DNA from 2 places in the Bradyrhizobium sp. KB893862 SZCCT0404 genome. Region 1 is predicted to be linked to the other one. Evidence: predicted binding sites of a transcription regulator. Region 1 holds the regulator's gene; the other holds the start of a gene.
What was found. Region 1 encodes PhoB, which activates phosphate uptake and scavenging genes when phosphate is short. Its sites were predicted from a motif close to TGTCATNNANCTGTCAT; they were not measured.
Positions count from the first base shown of each region.

Region 2: the regulator PhoB is predicted to act here: its motif matches at 4,227-4,243, upstream of phnC (phosphonate ABC transporter ATP-binding protein).

Region 1 is NZ_JAFCLT010000015.1:52,018-59,578, forward strand. It holds gene JQ617_RS36740 (ATP-binding protein) at 1-487, shown strand, start outside; gene pstS (phosphate ABC transporter substrate-binding protein PstS) at 632-1,645, shown strand; gene pstC (phosphate ABC transporter permease subunit PstC) at 1,779-2,768, shown strand; gene pstA (phosphate ABC transporter permease PstA) at 2,770-3,615, shown strand; gene pstB (phosphate ABC transporter ATP-binding protein PstB) at 3,612-4,430, shown strand; gene phoU (phosphate signaling complex protein PhoU) at 4,442-5,158, shown strand; gene phoB (phosphate regulon transcriptional regulator PhoB) at 5,181-5,888, shown strand; gene JQ617_RS36775 (GcrA family cell cycle regulator) at 5,996-6,508, opposite strand; gene JQ617_RS36780 (aspartate aminotransferase family protein) at 6,964-7,561, shown strand, end outside.
Region 2 is NZ_JAFCLT010000003.1:697,822-705,382, forward strand. It holds gene phnF (phosphonate metabolism transcriptional regulator PhnF) at 1-303, shown strand, start outside; gene phnE (phosphonate ABC transporter, permease protein PhnE) at 499-1,347, opposite strand; gene phnE (phosphonate ABC transporter, permease protein PhnE) at 1,344-2,228, opposite strand; gene phnD (phosphonate ABC transporter substrate-binding protein) at 2,306-3,241, opposite strand; gene phnC (phosphonate ABC transporter ATP-binding protein) at 3,307-4,116, opposite strand; gene JQ617_RS17360 (LbetaH domain-containing protein) at 4,293-4,955, shown strand; gene JQ617_RS17365 (alpha-D-ribose 1-methylphosphonate 5-triphosphate diphosphatase) at 4,952-6,145, shown strand; gene JQ617_RS17370 (DUF1045 domain-containing protein) at 6,164-6,862, shown strand; gene JQ617_RS17375 (hypothetical protein) at 6,981-7,561, opposite strand, start outside.

The DNA.
Region 1 (7,561 bases):
CCTGGTCGACCTGCTACCGATCATCCGCCAGGTCGCCGACGGGCTGGAGCCGCTGGCGCGCGAGCGCCAGGTCGAGGTCGAGATTCATCTGCCGGACCCGCCGGTGATGATCGCGGGCGACCGTGAGGAGCTGCTCCGCCTGTTCGAGAACCTGATCGAGAATGCGCTCAAATACGGCGCCTCGGGCGGACGTGTCATCGTGTCGCTGACTTCGGGCGGCGCCACCGAGGGAACCCAGGAAATCCGCGTCATGGTCCGGGATTTCGGCCCCGGCATCGCCCCCGAGCACCTGCCGCGGCTGACCGAGCGGTTCTACCGGGTCGATGTCGGCGACAGCCGCTCGCAGGGTGGAACCGGACTCGGATTATCGCTGGTGAAACATATTCTTAACCGGCATCGCGGCCGGCTTTTGATCGAAAGTGTGCCGCGCCAGGGTGCCACCTTCACCGCCTGTTTTCCCCAGGTCAAGGCTCCTGCCGCAGCTTGAAAATCAAGCGATTTCAATCGCTTGTTGCTGTCATCCGACTGTCACGAAACCTTCGTAAAAGCACAGCCGTCCGCTCCTAAAGGGGCGGCGCGGGGAGCGCGATCGGGCGCGGATGGCGCTTCGCTCCCCTGTATGGAGACCAGCATGAATTTCATCAAAACGATCGTCGCTGCCGGCTTGGTCGCCGCAACGACGACGGCGGCCTTTGCCGCCGATATCACGGGTGCCGGTGCGACATTCCCGTTCCCGATCTATTCCAAGTGGGCTGACGCCTACAAGAAGGAGACCGGCAACGGTCTGAACTACCAGTCGATCGGCTCGGGCGGCGGCATCAAGCAGATCCAGGCCAAGACCGTGACCTTCGGCGCCAGCGACGCGCCGCTCAAGGCCGAGCAGCTCGAGAAGGACGGCCTCGTCCAGTGGCCGATGGTGATGGGCGCCATCGTTCCCGTCGTCAACATCGAGGGCGTGAAGCCCGGTGAGATGGTGTTCGACGGCGAGACCCTCGCCTCCATCTATCTCGGCAAGATCACCAAGTGGGACGACGCCGCGATCAAGAAGCTCAATCCGAACGTGAAGCTGCCGTCGGACGCGATCACCGTGGTCCGCCGCTCGGACGGTTCGGGTACCACCTTCAACTTCACCAACTACCTCTCCAAGGCCTCGGCCGACTGGAAGAGCAAGGTCGGTGAGGGCACCGCGGTCGAGTGGCCGGTCGGCGTCGGCGCCAAGGGCAACGAAGGCGTGTCGGGCAACATCAGCCAGACCAAGAACTCGATCGGTTACGTCGAGTACGCCTATGCCAAGCAGAACAAGCTGACCTACACCGGTCTCGTCAACAAGGCCGGCAAGCCGGTGCAGCCGACCGTCGAGGCCTTCCAGGCGGCCGCTTCCAACGCCGACTGGGCCAAGGCTCCCGGCTACTACGTCATCCTGACCGACCAGCCCGGCGAGAAGTCCTGGCCGATCACGGCTGCGACCTTCATCCTTATGCACAAGGACGCCACCGACAAGGCGGCCTCGCAGGAAGCCATCAAGTTCTTCCGCTGGGCCTTCAAGAACGGCGGCAAGGCGGCTGAGGAACTCGACTACATCCCGATGCCCGAGGGCGTCGTGACCCTGATCGAGAAGACCTGGGCTGCCGAGATCAAGAGCTAAGGCGCTCCTCCTCCCGGACAGGGTGCCGGGATGATCCAAGACCTCCGCTCCGGATCGGCATCGCGCCAGATCCGGAGCGCGCCACCAACAACAAGCATGTATAAAACGGCTACAGGGGATCGGCGTGGCTGAGATGGCTGTCGAGAGCAACGTAATTGATGCTGCCGGACCGTATGACCGCGCCAAGGCATTAAGCGCGTTCAAGCTCGGGGACCTCACCTTTTACTGGATCACGCGCCTGAGCGCGATTTCCGTGCTGCTGATTCTCGGCGGCATCATCATTTCGCTGATCGTCGGCGCCTTCCCGGCGATGAAGGAATACGGCCTCTCCTTCCTGTGGACGCAGCGCTGGGCGCCGTCCGCCGATCCGCCGGTGCTCGGCGCGCTCGGGCCGATCTACGGCACGCTCGTCACCTCCTTCATTGCGATGGCGATCGCCATTCCGGTCGGTCTCGGCATCGCGATCTTCCTCACCGAGCTCTGTCCGCAATGGGCACGCCGTCCGATCGGCATGGCGATCGAGCTGCTCGCCGGCATTCCCTCGATCATCTACGGCATGTGGGGCTTCTTCGTGCTGGGTCCGTTCCTGGCCAACACCTTCCAGCCCTTCATGATCAAGATCTTCGACGGCGTCCCCGTGCTGGGCGCGATCTTCGCAGGTCCCCCGTCCTATCTCAGCCTGTTCAACGCCGCGCTGATCCTCGCCATCATGGTGCTGCCTTTCATCACCTCGATCTCGGTCGACGTGTTCAAGACCGTGCCGCCGGTGCTGAAGGAGGCCGCTTACGGCGTCGGCTGCACCACCTGGGAAGTCGTCCGCAGCGTGGTGATCCCCTACACCCGCGTCGGCGTCATCGGCGGAGTCATGCTGGCGCTGGGCCGCGCGCTCGGCGAGACCATGGCGGTGACCTTCATCATCGGCAACTCGTTCCGCATCTCCTCGTCGATCTTCGCGCCCGGCACCACGATCTCGGCGGCGATCGCATCGGAGTTCGCCGAGAGCGACGGCCTGCACCAGTCCGGCCTGATCCTGCTCGGCCTGCTGCTGTTCGTGCTGACGTTCTTCGTGCTCGCGGCTGCACGGTTGATGCTGATGCGTCTCGAAAAGAAGGCGGGCAAGTAACATGAACCCGATTTACGCACGCCGTCGCCGCATGGACATCGTCATCCGTGTGCTCTGCCTCGGTGCCGCCGCCTTCGGCGTCACGTGGCTCGCATTGATCCTGATGACGCTGCTCTACAACGGCATTGCCGGTCTGAACCTGCAGATCTTCGTCGCCGACACGCCGCCTCCGGGCTCGACCGAAGGCGGCCTGCGCAACGCCATCGTCGGTTCGATCATCATGACCGTGCTCGGCGTCGGCATCGGCGCGCCGCTCGGCCTGTTCGCCGGCACCTATCTCGCCGAGTACGGCCGCAACGACAAGCTGACCTCGGTGATCCGCTTCATCAACGACATCCTGCTCTCGGCGCCCTCGATCATCATCGGCCTGTTCATCTACGGTGCGGTGGTGGTGCCGATGCGCGGCTTCTCGGCGATCGCCGGCAGCCTCGCGCTTGCCGTCATCGTCATCCCGGTGGTGCTGCGCACGACTGAGGACATGCTGCTGCTGGTGCCGAACGCGCTGCGCGAGGCGGCTTCCGCACTCGGCCTGCCGCGCTCGCTGGTGATCAAGCGCATCGCCTATCGTGCGGCGCGCTCCGGCCTCATCACCGGCGTGATGCTGGCCACCGCCCGCGTCGCCGGCGAGACCGCGCCGCTGCTGTTCACTGCGCTGTCGAACCAGTTCTTCAGCCTGGGCCTGAACAAGACGATGGCCAACCTGCCGGTCACCATCAACAATTTCGTCCAGAGTCCCTACGCCTATTGGAAGCAGCTGGCCTGGAGCGGCGCGCTGCTGATCACGTTGACCGTGCTTGCCCTGAACATTGGCGCGCGCCTCCTGAGCGCCGAGAGGACTGCAAAATGAGTGAAATGTCTGTTTCCGTCAGTACGCCCGTTCATCCCGGCTCGCAGCCGCTGCCGGAAGCGCCCGCCAAGGTGACGGTGCGCAACCTCAACTTCTATTACGGCGAGCACCACGCGCTGAAGAACATCAACCTGACGCTCGGCACCAACCGCGTCACGGCGTTCATCGGCCCGTCGGGCTGCGGCAAGTCCACCCTGCTGCGCATCTTCAACCGGATGTACGACCTCTATCCGGGCCAGCGCGTCACCGGTCAGCTGATGCTCGACCAGACCAACATCCTCGACCCCAAGCTTGATCTGAACCTGCTGCGCGCCCGCGTCGGCATGGTGTTCCAGAAGCCGACGCCGTTCCCGATGACGATCTACGAGAACATCGCCTTCGGCATCCGCCTCTATGAGAAGATCTCGAAGTCGGAGATGGACGACCGCGTCGAGAAGGCGCTGCGCGGCGGCGCGCTGTGGAACGAGGTCAAGGACAAGCTCAACGCCTCCGGCCTGTCGCTGTCCGGCGGCCAGCAGCAGCGCCTCTGCATCGCCCGCACCGTCGCGGTGCGGCCCGAGGTGATCCTGTTCGACGAGCCCTGCTCGGCGCTCGACCCGATCTCGACCGCCAAGGTCGAGGAGCTGATCCAGGAACTGTCCGAGAATTACACGATCGCGATCGTCACCCACAACATGCAGCAGGCGGCGCGCGTCTCCGACAAGACCGCCTTCATGTATCTCGGCGAGCTGATCGAGTTCGACGACACCAGCAAGATCTTCACGTCGCCGACCGATCGGCGCACGCAGGATTACATCACCGGCCGGTTCGGCTGAGGAGACGGGACATGGGTTCTGAACATACCGCAAAAGCCTTCGACACCGACCTCCAGGAGCTCACCCGCCTGGTCGCCGAGATGGGCGGCATCGCCGAGCGCATGATCGTCGATTCCGTCGACGCGCTGATCCGCCGCGACGTCGCGCTCGGCCAGCGCGTCGTCACCATCGACGCCGAGCTCGACGCGCTCCAGAAGAAGATCGAGGAGCGTGCCGTTCTCACCATCGCGCGCCGCCAGCCGATGGCGGTGGACCTGCGCGAGATCGTCGGCGCGATGCGCGTCGCGACCGATCTCGAGCGCATCGGCGACCTCGCCAAGAACATGGGCAAGCGCGTCGCGGCGCTGGAGACGGACTTCCATCCGCTCAAGCTGTTCCGCGGCCTGGAACACATGACCGACCTCGTGCAGCAGCAGGTCAAGTCGGTGCTGGACGCCTATGCCGCGCACGACCTGCCGGCAGCGATGGCGGTGTGGAAGGGCGACGAGGAAGTCGACGCCATCTGTACCTCGCTGTTCCGCGAGCTCCTCACCTACATGATGGAGGATCCGCGCAACATCTCGTTCTGCATCCACCTGATGTTCTGCGCCAAGAACATCGAGCGGATCGGCGACCACGCCACCAACATCGCCGAGACCGTGTTCTACATGATCGAGGGCCAGGCGATCACCGACAAGCGGCCGAAGGGCGACATGACGACCTTCGCCACGACGGTTCCGAATACCTGAAGACTTAAGGAGCGACGACACCATGGGCGCACGCATTATGGTGGTTGAAGACGAGGAAGCTCTCACCGAGCTTCTGCGCTACAACCTCGAAGGCGACGGCTATGACGTCGAGACGGTGATGCGCGGCGACGACGCCGACACCCGTCTCAAGGAACATATTCCCGATCTGATCGTGCTCGACTGGATGCTGCCGGGCCTGTCAGGCATCGAGCTGTGCCGGCGGCTGCGGACCCGCCCCGAGACCAAGCAGCTCCCGATCATCATGCTCACCGCGCGCGGCGAGGAGAGCGAGCGGGTGCGCGGGCTGGCCACCGGCGCCGACGACTACATCGTCAAGCCGTTCTCGGTGCCGGAGCTGCTGGCGCGCGTGAAGGGCCTCTTGCGGCGCGCCAGCCCCGAGCGGCTCGCCACCGTGCTCGCCTATGGCGACATCGAGCTCGATCGCGACAAGCGCCGCGTCGCGCGCTCGGGCCGGCCGATCGATCTCGGCCCGACCGAATATCGCCTGCTGGAGTTCTTCCTGGAGCATCCCGGCCGCGTGTTCTCGCGCGAGCAGCTGCTCGACAGCGTCTGGGGCCGCGACATCTACATCGACGAGCGCACCGTCGACGTCCATATCGGGCGCCTGCGCAAGCTGCTCAATCTCGGCCGCGAGCAGGACCCGATCCGCACGGTCCGCGGTGCGGGCTACGCGCTCGACGACCGCTTTGCGAAAGCCGAGCAGACCTGAGAGCGGCTTCAGGCAGGCCAAATAAAAAGCGCGCCACATGGCGCGCTTTTTTATGCCTCGATCATCGTCCCGGCCTCACGTCGGGACGGTGTCGCTTAAAACCGTGCTCAGCGCGTGCCGGGCTTGGCCGGCGCGCGCCGGCGATCCGCGGCGGGCTGATAGGCCACGCGCGAGTGCTGGGCGCAGTAGGGCAGGCCCGAGAGCGCCTTGCCGCCGCAGAAGAAGAAATCCGGGCTCGAGGGATCGCCGACCGGCCAGTGGCAGGTCGCCTCGTTCAGCTCCAGCAGCGACAGCCGCTGGCTCATCGGCACCACGTTGTCGTAGGTCACGGGCTCCGCCTCGACCTCGACCTCGAAGGCCTGCGCCAGCGCGGTGTTGCCGCGGGCGATGGGGCGGCTGACCCGCATCATATGCTGCGCGGGACGCGCCTTGCGCGGCCGCGGAGCTGCCGAGGAGGGGCTCTTGGCGCGGCCGGACAGGCCGAGCCTGTGCACTTTGCCGATCACGGCATTACGGGTCACGTTGCCGAGCTCGGCTGCGATCTGGCTGGCCGACAAACCGGCCTCCCAGAGCTTTTTCAACTGCTCGACGCGATCGTCGGACCAGGTCAAAACCGTCATTGCACCCTTTCCCTCGCCGCGCGGCTGCCGTCCTGGCGCCCTGCGGCGAATGCCTAAGCCTCGAAAAACCCGTGCCGCCAGAATCCCTTAAGGCTCGCCGGGCGTAACCAGAACGCCCGAACGTTTACGCCGGTACATGAGGACTTAGAGGATCAGAACTGCTGCACGAGATGTCGTATCTGACAAGCCAAACGCTACAATATGGCGTGACTCACGCGCAAGAGTCCGCCGACTCGCTTCCACATGTTCCGTGGCTAAAACCGCGCTAATTAGGCACCGCAAGACTACGGATTCTGCGTTTCGCGAGGCTTTCGGGCGGCATTGACACCCGTTCTACCCGGCATAAGATAGTGTCACGTGCCGCCCTTAAAAGGCGGCACGTTTCGTTTTCCGGGCCGGTCAATGGTGCGCTGCGTGAGCGCGCCCGGGCCGTCCTCAACAATCAAGTGATCGTCATGACTAACAGCGCAGCGCCGCATTTGCTCCCCGTTTTCGCCAGAGCCGACCTCGGTTTCGAGCGTGGTGAAGGCTGCTGGCTGATCGCGACCAATGGCGATCGCTATCTCGATTTCACCTCCGGCGTCGCGGTGAACGCGCTCGGTCACGCCCATCCCGCGCTGGTCAAGGCGCTGCAGGAGCAGGCGACCAAGCTCTGGCACATGTCGAACCTGTTCCAGAGCCCGGACGGCGAGAAGCTTGCCGCGCGCCTGTGCAGCGAGAGCTTCGCGGACTTCGTGTTCTTCTGCAATTCCGGCGCCGAGGCGCTGGAGGGCGTGATCAAGCTGGTCCGCCATCATCACTTCTCCAAGGGCCATCCGGAGCGCTACCGCATCATCACCTTCGAAGGCGCCTTCCACGGCCGCACGCTGGCAACGCTCGCCGCGACGGGATCGCCAAAATATCTCGAAGGTTTCGGTCCGCCGATGGACGGTTTCGACCAGCTCCCGCACGGCGACATCGAGGCCGTGAAGAAGGCGATCGGCCCGCAGACCGCCGGCATCCTGATCGAGCCGATCCAGGGCGAGGGCGGCGTGCGCTCGGCGACGCCGGCGT
Region 2 (7,561 bases), on a different contig from region 1:
CCGATCTGCGTCTCCACGACGTGGGTGTCATCCGAATTGTTTCCGGGCGCAGGCGAGGTGTTCGCCGCGACGCGCTCGATGACGAAGATGCTCGAGCATTACGGCGTCCGCGACTACCGCCGCGGCGCGACCCGCATCACCGCCGGCATCGTGGATGCGACCGATGCCGCGCGGCTGGATCTTCCGCTGGGACGGCCGATCCTGGTGGTCGATGCCACCGACCACGATCTCGAGGGCAAGCCGCTGGTGACCAAGCATTCGCGGTTTGCGGCGGAGCGCGTGGAGTTTCTGGTGGAGCCGTAGACTCTCTCCACGAAACCCGTGCCATAGGGTGGGCAAAGGCGCGTTTGCGCCGCGCCCACGATCTTTCTCAATTGTTAGAGGTGGTGGGCACGCTTCGCTTTGCCCACCCCACGGCTGTGAGTTTGCGGAGACATACCCCTCATCCGGCGCTTCGCGCCACCTTCTCCCGCAAGGGGAGAAGGGAAGAAAGAAAGATCAGGCGACAGCTCGCCTGCCAATGATCGCAAACCGCAGCTTGCTCGAGATGAAATCGATCGCGGCGACGGCGACCAGGATCATCAGGATCAGGAACGACACCTTCTGCCATTCCAGCACGCGGATCTGCTCGGCGAGCTGGAGACCGATGCCGCCGGCGCCGACGATGCCGATGATGGTAGCCGAACGGGTGTTGGACTCGATGAAATAGAGCACCTGGCCGGCGATGACGGGCAGGACCTGCGGCAGCAGGCCGAAGCGGATCTCGTGCAGAGCGCTGCCGCCGGAGGCGCGGATGCCTTCGACCTGCTTCTGGTCGGCCCCCTCGATCGCCTCCGAGAACAGCTTGCCGAAGGCGCCGAAATCCGACACGGCGATGGCGAGCACGCCGGCGAACGGCCCGAGGCCGACGACGTTGATCCACACCAGCGCCCAGATCAGCGTGTCGACGCCACGGATCGAATCGAGGAAGCGCCGCACGGGAAAGCGCACGATCTGCGAGGGGATGATGTTGCGCGCGGCCAGCAGGCTGACCGGAAGCGCGAACACCGCCGCGAGCGTGGTGCCGAGCAGCGCGATCGAGAGCGTTTCGCCGAGCGCCTTCAGATAGATCGGCAGCGAGGAGCCGGGATCCGGCGGGATCATCATCAGGCTGATCCAGCCGAGCTGGCTGAGGCCTGCGAAGAAGCGCGACGGCGAGAAATCGAGATCGACGAGGCCGTAGACCAGGATCGCCAGCGCCGCGACGATCATCGCCGGCATCGCGAGCCGTGCAGAGGCCGGCCGATCGAAAATGTCGGGGTAGCGCGCGCGCATCTCGTGCGGATCGACCTGCTGCGGCGGCGTCATGTCCGCGCCTCCTTGCCGAACAGGCGGCCGCGCAGCCAGCCGGTCGTGATGTCGATGATGAAGACCGTGACGACGATGGTGAGCAGGATGGCGCTGACGTCCGAATAGTAGAACTTGCGGATGGCGACGACGAGTTCCTGGCCGATGCCGCCGGCGCCGACAAAGCCCATCACGGAGGCTTCGCGGACATTGATCTCGAAGCGGAGCAGCGCGTAGCTGGCATAGCCGGCCGTGACCTGCGGCACGATGGCGAAACGCATGCAGGAGAGCCAGCTCGCCCCGGTCGAACGGATGCCTTCGACCGGCTTCATGTCGGCGTTCTCGACGATCTCGGAAAACAGCTTGCCGAGCGCGCCGGTGGAGTGGATCGCGATCGCAAGCACGCCGGCCATCGGTCCGAGCCCGAACGCGATGACGAAGACCAGCGCGAAGACGATGCCCGGCACGGTGCGGGCGAATTCGAGCAGACGGCGCACGACGAAGCGCAGCCAGGGCGCGGGCGAGGTGTTCTCGGCCGCGAAGAAGTTGAGGGCAAAGGCGAAGATCGCGCCGATCAGCGTGCCGACATAGGAGATCAGCAGCGTCTCGCCCAGCATCTTCAGCCATTTGCGCCAGCCCCAGAGCCACTCGCCGAAATCGGTCCAGACGCGCTGGCCGCTCTCGAGCGTGAGGATGCGGTCGAAATAGCTGACGAAATTGCCGAAATGGGCGAACAGCGTGCGCAAATTCACTTCGGCGCCGACCGCGGCGAGAGCCAGCGCTGCGGCGAAGATGACGGCGCCCAGCAGCAGACGAAGCCGCCTGCGCGCGACCGCCTCGCGATAGGCGGCGTTGAGCGCGGCCAGCTGCTGCTCGGGGAGGATCGAAACCGCGACGGTCATGGGGTCAGGGTGAGTGGTCGTTCAAAAGAGAAAGAGCCGGGTCCGTCGACCCGGCTCGAGTAGCTCGTCCCGAAAACTCAGGACGCCTTCTTCTTACGCAATGCGTCGACGAACTTGATCAGCTCGATCGTGCCATCCCAGTCCTTGGTGGTGGCGTGATTGAAACCCTTCTTCTGGCCGTCCTGGAGGCGATCGAACGCCGCTTTGTCCTTCGCCGGTGCGTCGAAGAAGGCCTTCGCGATGGCGGCCTTGGCGTCATCCGGCAGGTCGGAGTTGTAGGCGTAGGGGCCGTTGATGATCGGCGCCGACTTGTGGATGATGCGGAAGTCGTCCTTCTTCATCGCCGAGCCGTCGGCATTCTTCAGCATGCCCTTGGTCAGCATCTGCGCCAGCGTCGAATCGTCATCGGTGGTCCACTGGTTGGCGGCGACGTCGACCGTGCCCTGCGCCAGCGCCAGCATCGCGTTCTCGTGGCTGCCGGTGAAGACGACCTTGCTGAAATAGCTGTCGGCATCCGGGATGCCCATCTTGTCGAGCTCGAAGCGCGGCACGTTGTTGCCGGAGGTCGAGTTCGGATCGACCAGGCCGAGATTCTTGCCCTTGAGGTCGTCGATCTTCTTGTAGGCGCTGTTCGCCTTGACGAAGAACACCGAGTAGTAGCCGGTCGAGCCGTCGGCGTTGATGTCGTTGGCGAAGGCGTCGGTCTTGACGCCGGTCAGGCGGGCGCGGGCGAACGAGGCCGACCCGTAGCTGGCGATATGGATGTTGCCGGCGCGCTGGCCTTCGATGACAGCGGCGTAGTCGTTGGCAATACGCAGCGTGACCTTCACACCCAATTCCTTGGAGAGATAGCTCATGAACGGCGCCCAGCGCTCGGTGACGCCGGAGGCGTTCTCGGCCGGGACGACCGCGAAGGTCAGCTCTGGATACTTTGCCTTCCAGTCCTCGGCGGAAGCCGAAGCGGTGAAGGCGAGCGCGGCGGCGCCGGCAAGAATGAGTCTGCGAGTGATCATGATACCCTCTTCATCGGTTGGGGTCGGTTGACGCAAATCTGGCAACTGAACAGGTGCGACGCGGCTCAGGCGGCCGCGGCGGTTCCGAGCGCCGGCACGCCCTCGGGCGCCGGGACAGGCAGGCCGCCCATGACGTCGGCGGCTTCGAGGTCGTAGAGCTCGCGCGCGACGTGGTCGGTCAGCGCGGACGGCGCGCCATCGAACACCACGCGGCCGGCGGCCATGCCGATCAGTCGGTCGCAATAGCTGCGGGCGAGATCGAGCGAATGCAGGTTGCAGAGCACGGTGATGCCGAAGTGCTTGTTGATGCGCAGAAGCGCATCCATCACGATCTTGGTGTTACGCGGATCGAGCGAGGCGATCGGCTCGTCGGCAAGGATGATGTCGGGCTGCTGCACCAGCGCGCGGGCGATCGCGACGCGCTGCTGTTGGCCGCCGGAGAGCTGGTCGGCGCGCTGGGCGGCGAGCGAGGCGATGTCGAACTGCTCGAGCGCCGACATCGCCAGCGCCTTGTCCTGTTCGGGCCAGGTCTGCGTCAGCGAGCGCCAGGCCGGCATGGTCGCCAGGCGCCCCATCAGCACGTTGGTCAGCACATCGAGGCGGCCGACCAGGTTGAACTGCTGAAAGATCATCGCCGAGCGCGCACGCCACTGGCGCAATTCCTTGCCGCGCAGCGCGGTGACGTCGAGGCCGTCGAACAGGATACGGCCCTGCGTCGGCGTCGCGAGGCGATTGATCATGCGGAGCATGGTCGACTTGCCGGCGCCGGATCGTCCGATCACACCGACGAATCCGCCGGGCGAAACTTGAAACGAAGCGTCGTCCACCGCCGCTTTTGCGCCAAAGCGGCACGTCAGACCTTCAACCACCAGCATGCAAGGCTCCAGAGTAGCTGGAGCCAACCGCTAACGCCGACGCTTGACACTTGTGTGACACACGCGTTGCGGTGCGGCGATCCTACACACCTCATCCCCTGTCATCGCCGTGTCATGACATTGTCATCGAGCCACTCGAAGAGGATGGCCCGCCCCTCGAACGTTCGGACGCAAACATGGCCGGCAAGGTGCTCTCAATCCAACCGACCATCGAAGCCTCCGCGAAGCTTCATGAGACCCGGCTCGGCGCCTATACCGAGGTCGGCGCGCGCACCATCCTGCACGAGGTCACGATGGGCGATTACTCCTATGTCGTGAACGACGCCCAGATCACCTACACCACGATCGGGAAGTTCTGCTCGATCGCGGCGATGACGCGCATCAACCCGGGCAATCACCCGATGCACCGCGCGACGCAGGCCCACTTCACCTATCGCTCCAGCGCCTACTTCCCGGGCGAGAGCGACGACACCGAGTTCTTCGACTGGCGGCGCCAGCACCACGTCCATATCGGCCATGATGTCTGGATCGGTCACGGCGCGGTCGTGCTGCCGGGCCGCAACATCGGCACCGGCGCCGTGATCGCGGCCGGCGCCATCGTCACCAAGGACGTGCCCGCCTATACCATCGTCGCCGGCAATCCGGCGCGGATCGTGCGGCGGAGGTTCTCGGAAGACATCGCCGGACGGCTTGCGCGGCTCGCCTGGTGGGACTGGGATCACGACAAATTGCGTGAAGCCTTGCCTCATTTTCGCAAGCTCGGGATTGAAGATTTCCTCGCCACATATGAAGCACGGACGGCTTCCCCTCGCACCAGCAAGAAAAGCGCCATCGCGTGACAGACATTTTCCTTGAAGGCGGCCGGGCCCTGACCGGTACCGAGATCGTCGAAGCCTCCCTGAGCGTGTCCGGAACTGACATCGTGGACATCGGCGGCTCGCGCGGCCGGGCGCGGCTGGCGATCGATGCGCGCAACCTGCTGGTCCTGCCCGGCATCGTCGATCTGCACGGCGATGCGTTCGAGCGACAGATGATGCCGCGCGCCGGCGTCGACTTCCCGATCGACGTCGCGCTCGCCGACAGCGATCGCCAGGCGATCAGCAACGGCATCACCACGGTGTTCCACGCCACGACCTGCTCGTGGGAGCCGGGCCTGCGCAGCGCCGGCAATGCGCGCGGCCTGATGGAGGCGATGGAGCGGCAGCGCCCGCAATTCGCCGCCGATACCCGCTTCCACCTGCGTCACGAGACCTACAATCTCGACGCCGAGGACGAGATCGCGCAATGGCTCGGCGAGGGCCGCGTCGACCTGTTCGCCTTCAACGACCACATGGATGGCACCGTCGCCGACATGGCCAAGCCGCGCAAGCGCAACCGCATGGTGGAGCGCACGGGGCTGTCGTCCGAGGATTTCGACGGCCTGGTCGATCGGGTCGTCTCTCGCGCCGCTGACGTGCCGGCTTCGGTGTCGAGGCTGGCCGCGGCGGCCCGCGCGGCCGAGGTGCGGATGCTGTCGCATGACGATGCGACGCCGGCGATGCGCCAGGAATTCCGCGAGCTCGGTGCCGGCATCGCGGAGTTTCCGATCAACGAGGAGACCGCGCGCGCCGCGGCGAGCCACGGCGATGCCATCGTCTATGGCGCGCCGAACGTCGTGCGCGGCGGCAGCCACACCGGCTGGACCAGGGCGTCCGACATGATCGCCAAGGGGCTCTGCTCGGTGCTGGCGTCGGACTATTACTATCCCGCGCAACTGCTCGCCGCTTTCCGCCTCGCCGCCGACGGCGTGGTGCCGCTGACCGCGGCCTGGGATCTGGTCTCCGCCGGGCCCGCCCGCGCAACCGGCCTGACCGATCGCGGCATCCTTGCGCAAGGCCGCCGCGCCGACATCCTGCTGGTCGACGACACCATGCCGCTGCGCCCGCGCCTGATTGCGGTGATCTCGGGCGGCAAGCTCGTGCATCTCACCGATGCCTCGCGGTTGCTCGCGGCGGTGACGGCGCCGCGCGAGGCTGTCGTCGCGGCATAAACTGGTTATGCTGAAGCGATGACAGGTTTTCCCCGCTACGCGATCTATTTTGCCGCAGGCAGCGACAGCCGCCTCTCCCGCTTCGGCGCCGAGCTGCTCGGCTATGATGCCTATACCGGCGACGAGCTTTCGTTTCCGAAGGACGCGCTGCATGTCGCACCGGACTGGCGCGACATCAGCAGCGATCCCCGCAAATACGGCTTTCACGGCACGCTGAAGGCGCCGATGGCGGCCTCGCCCGGAACGACCGAAGCCGACCTGATCGGAGCCTGCACGGCATTCGCGGCCAAGGCGCGGCCCATTCCGGTGATCCGCCCCATCGTCGATGCCATCAGCGGCTTCATCGCCGTCATTCCGGCCGAGCCGGTCGACGCGCTGCAACAGCTCGCTGCCGATTGCGTCCGCGATTTCGACGCTTTCCGTGCGCCGCTGACGGCGGACGATCGCGCACGGCGCAAGCCGGAGAAGCTGAGCGAGCGGCAGCGCGACTATCTCGACCGCTGGGGCTACCCTTACGTGATGGAAGAATTCCGCTTCCACATGACGCTGACGGGGCGGCTGGATGCGGAGCGGCGCGGCCCGATCCTGGAGATGCTGCGGGCGCGGTTTGCGGCGCTGAAGCTCGAGACGCTTGCGATCGACCGCATCGCACTGTTCAAGCAGGATGATGCCAGGGCGAAGTTCCGCATTGTCGGCGAGTGGGCGTTAGCAAGATAGTCACCACGTCCGCCGTCATTGCGAGGAGCGAAGCGACGAAGCAATCCAGGCTGTTTCCAAAGAAAAAGCCTGGATTGCTTCGCTTCGCTCGCAATGACGTTGGGGAGACGTTCTCAGCCTAGCGCCAGCTCGCAAGATTGAGGCCCAGCGCCACCGCGCCGACCACAACGAGGCTGGTCGCCCAGACTGCGTCGAGATTGAACCAGCTTCGCGAGACGAACTTCAATCCCAGATGGCGGTAGACCAGCCACGCCAGACATCCGCCGGCGCCGACCATGGCGGTGACGTGAACCAGCGACACCAGCACCGCCATTCCGAGACTTGCCTGCACCAGCGTGCCTGCCGCCTCATGGCCGGCATCGAGCTCGAAGGCCTGACATAGCCCGAGATAGATCGGCACGAGCATCAGGGCGGCGCCGTGAGCAATGGCGACGGCAAACGACCAGAGCGCCAATTGCGTCGGCGGGATTCGTGCCAGCGCGCGCGGATGGCGCCGGTCGATCAGCCGATAGACGCCGAAGCCGATGACGAGCAGGCTCGCACCGATCTGAATCGGACGCTGCCATTCGGCCAGCACGAGCAGGAAGGCGAACGGCAGCAGCACGAGAAATGTTGCCAGGAGATGCCCGGCCGCCAGGGCCCACAATGCACGGAGGAGCGCGCGCGGGCTCTTGTCCATGAGCCCGGCGGAAACGGCGA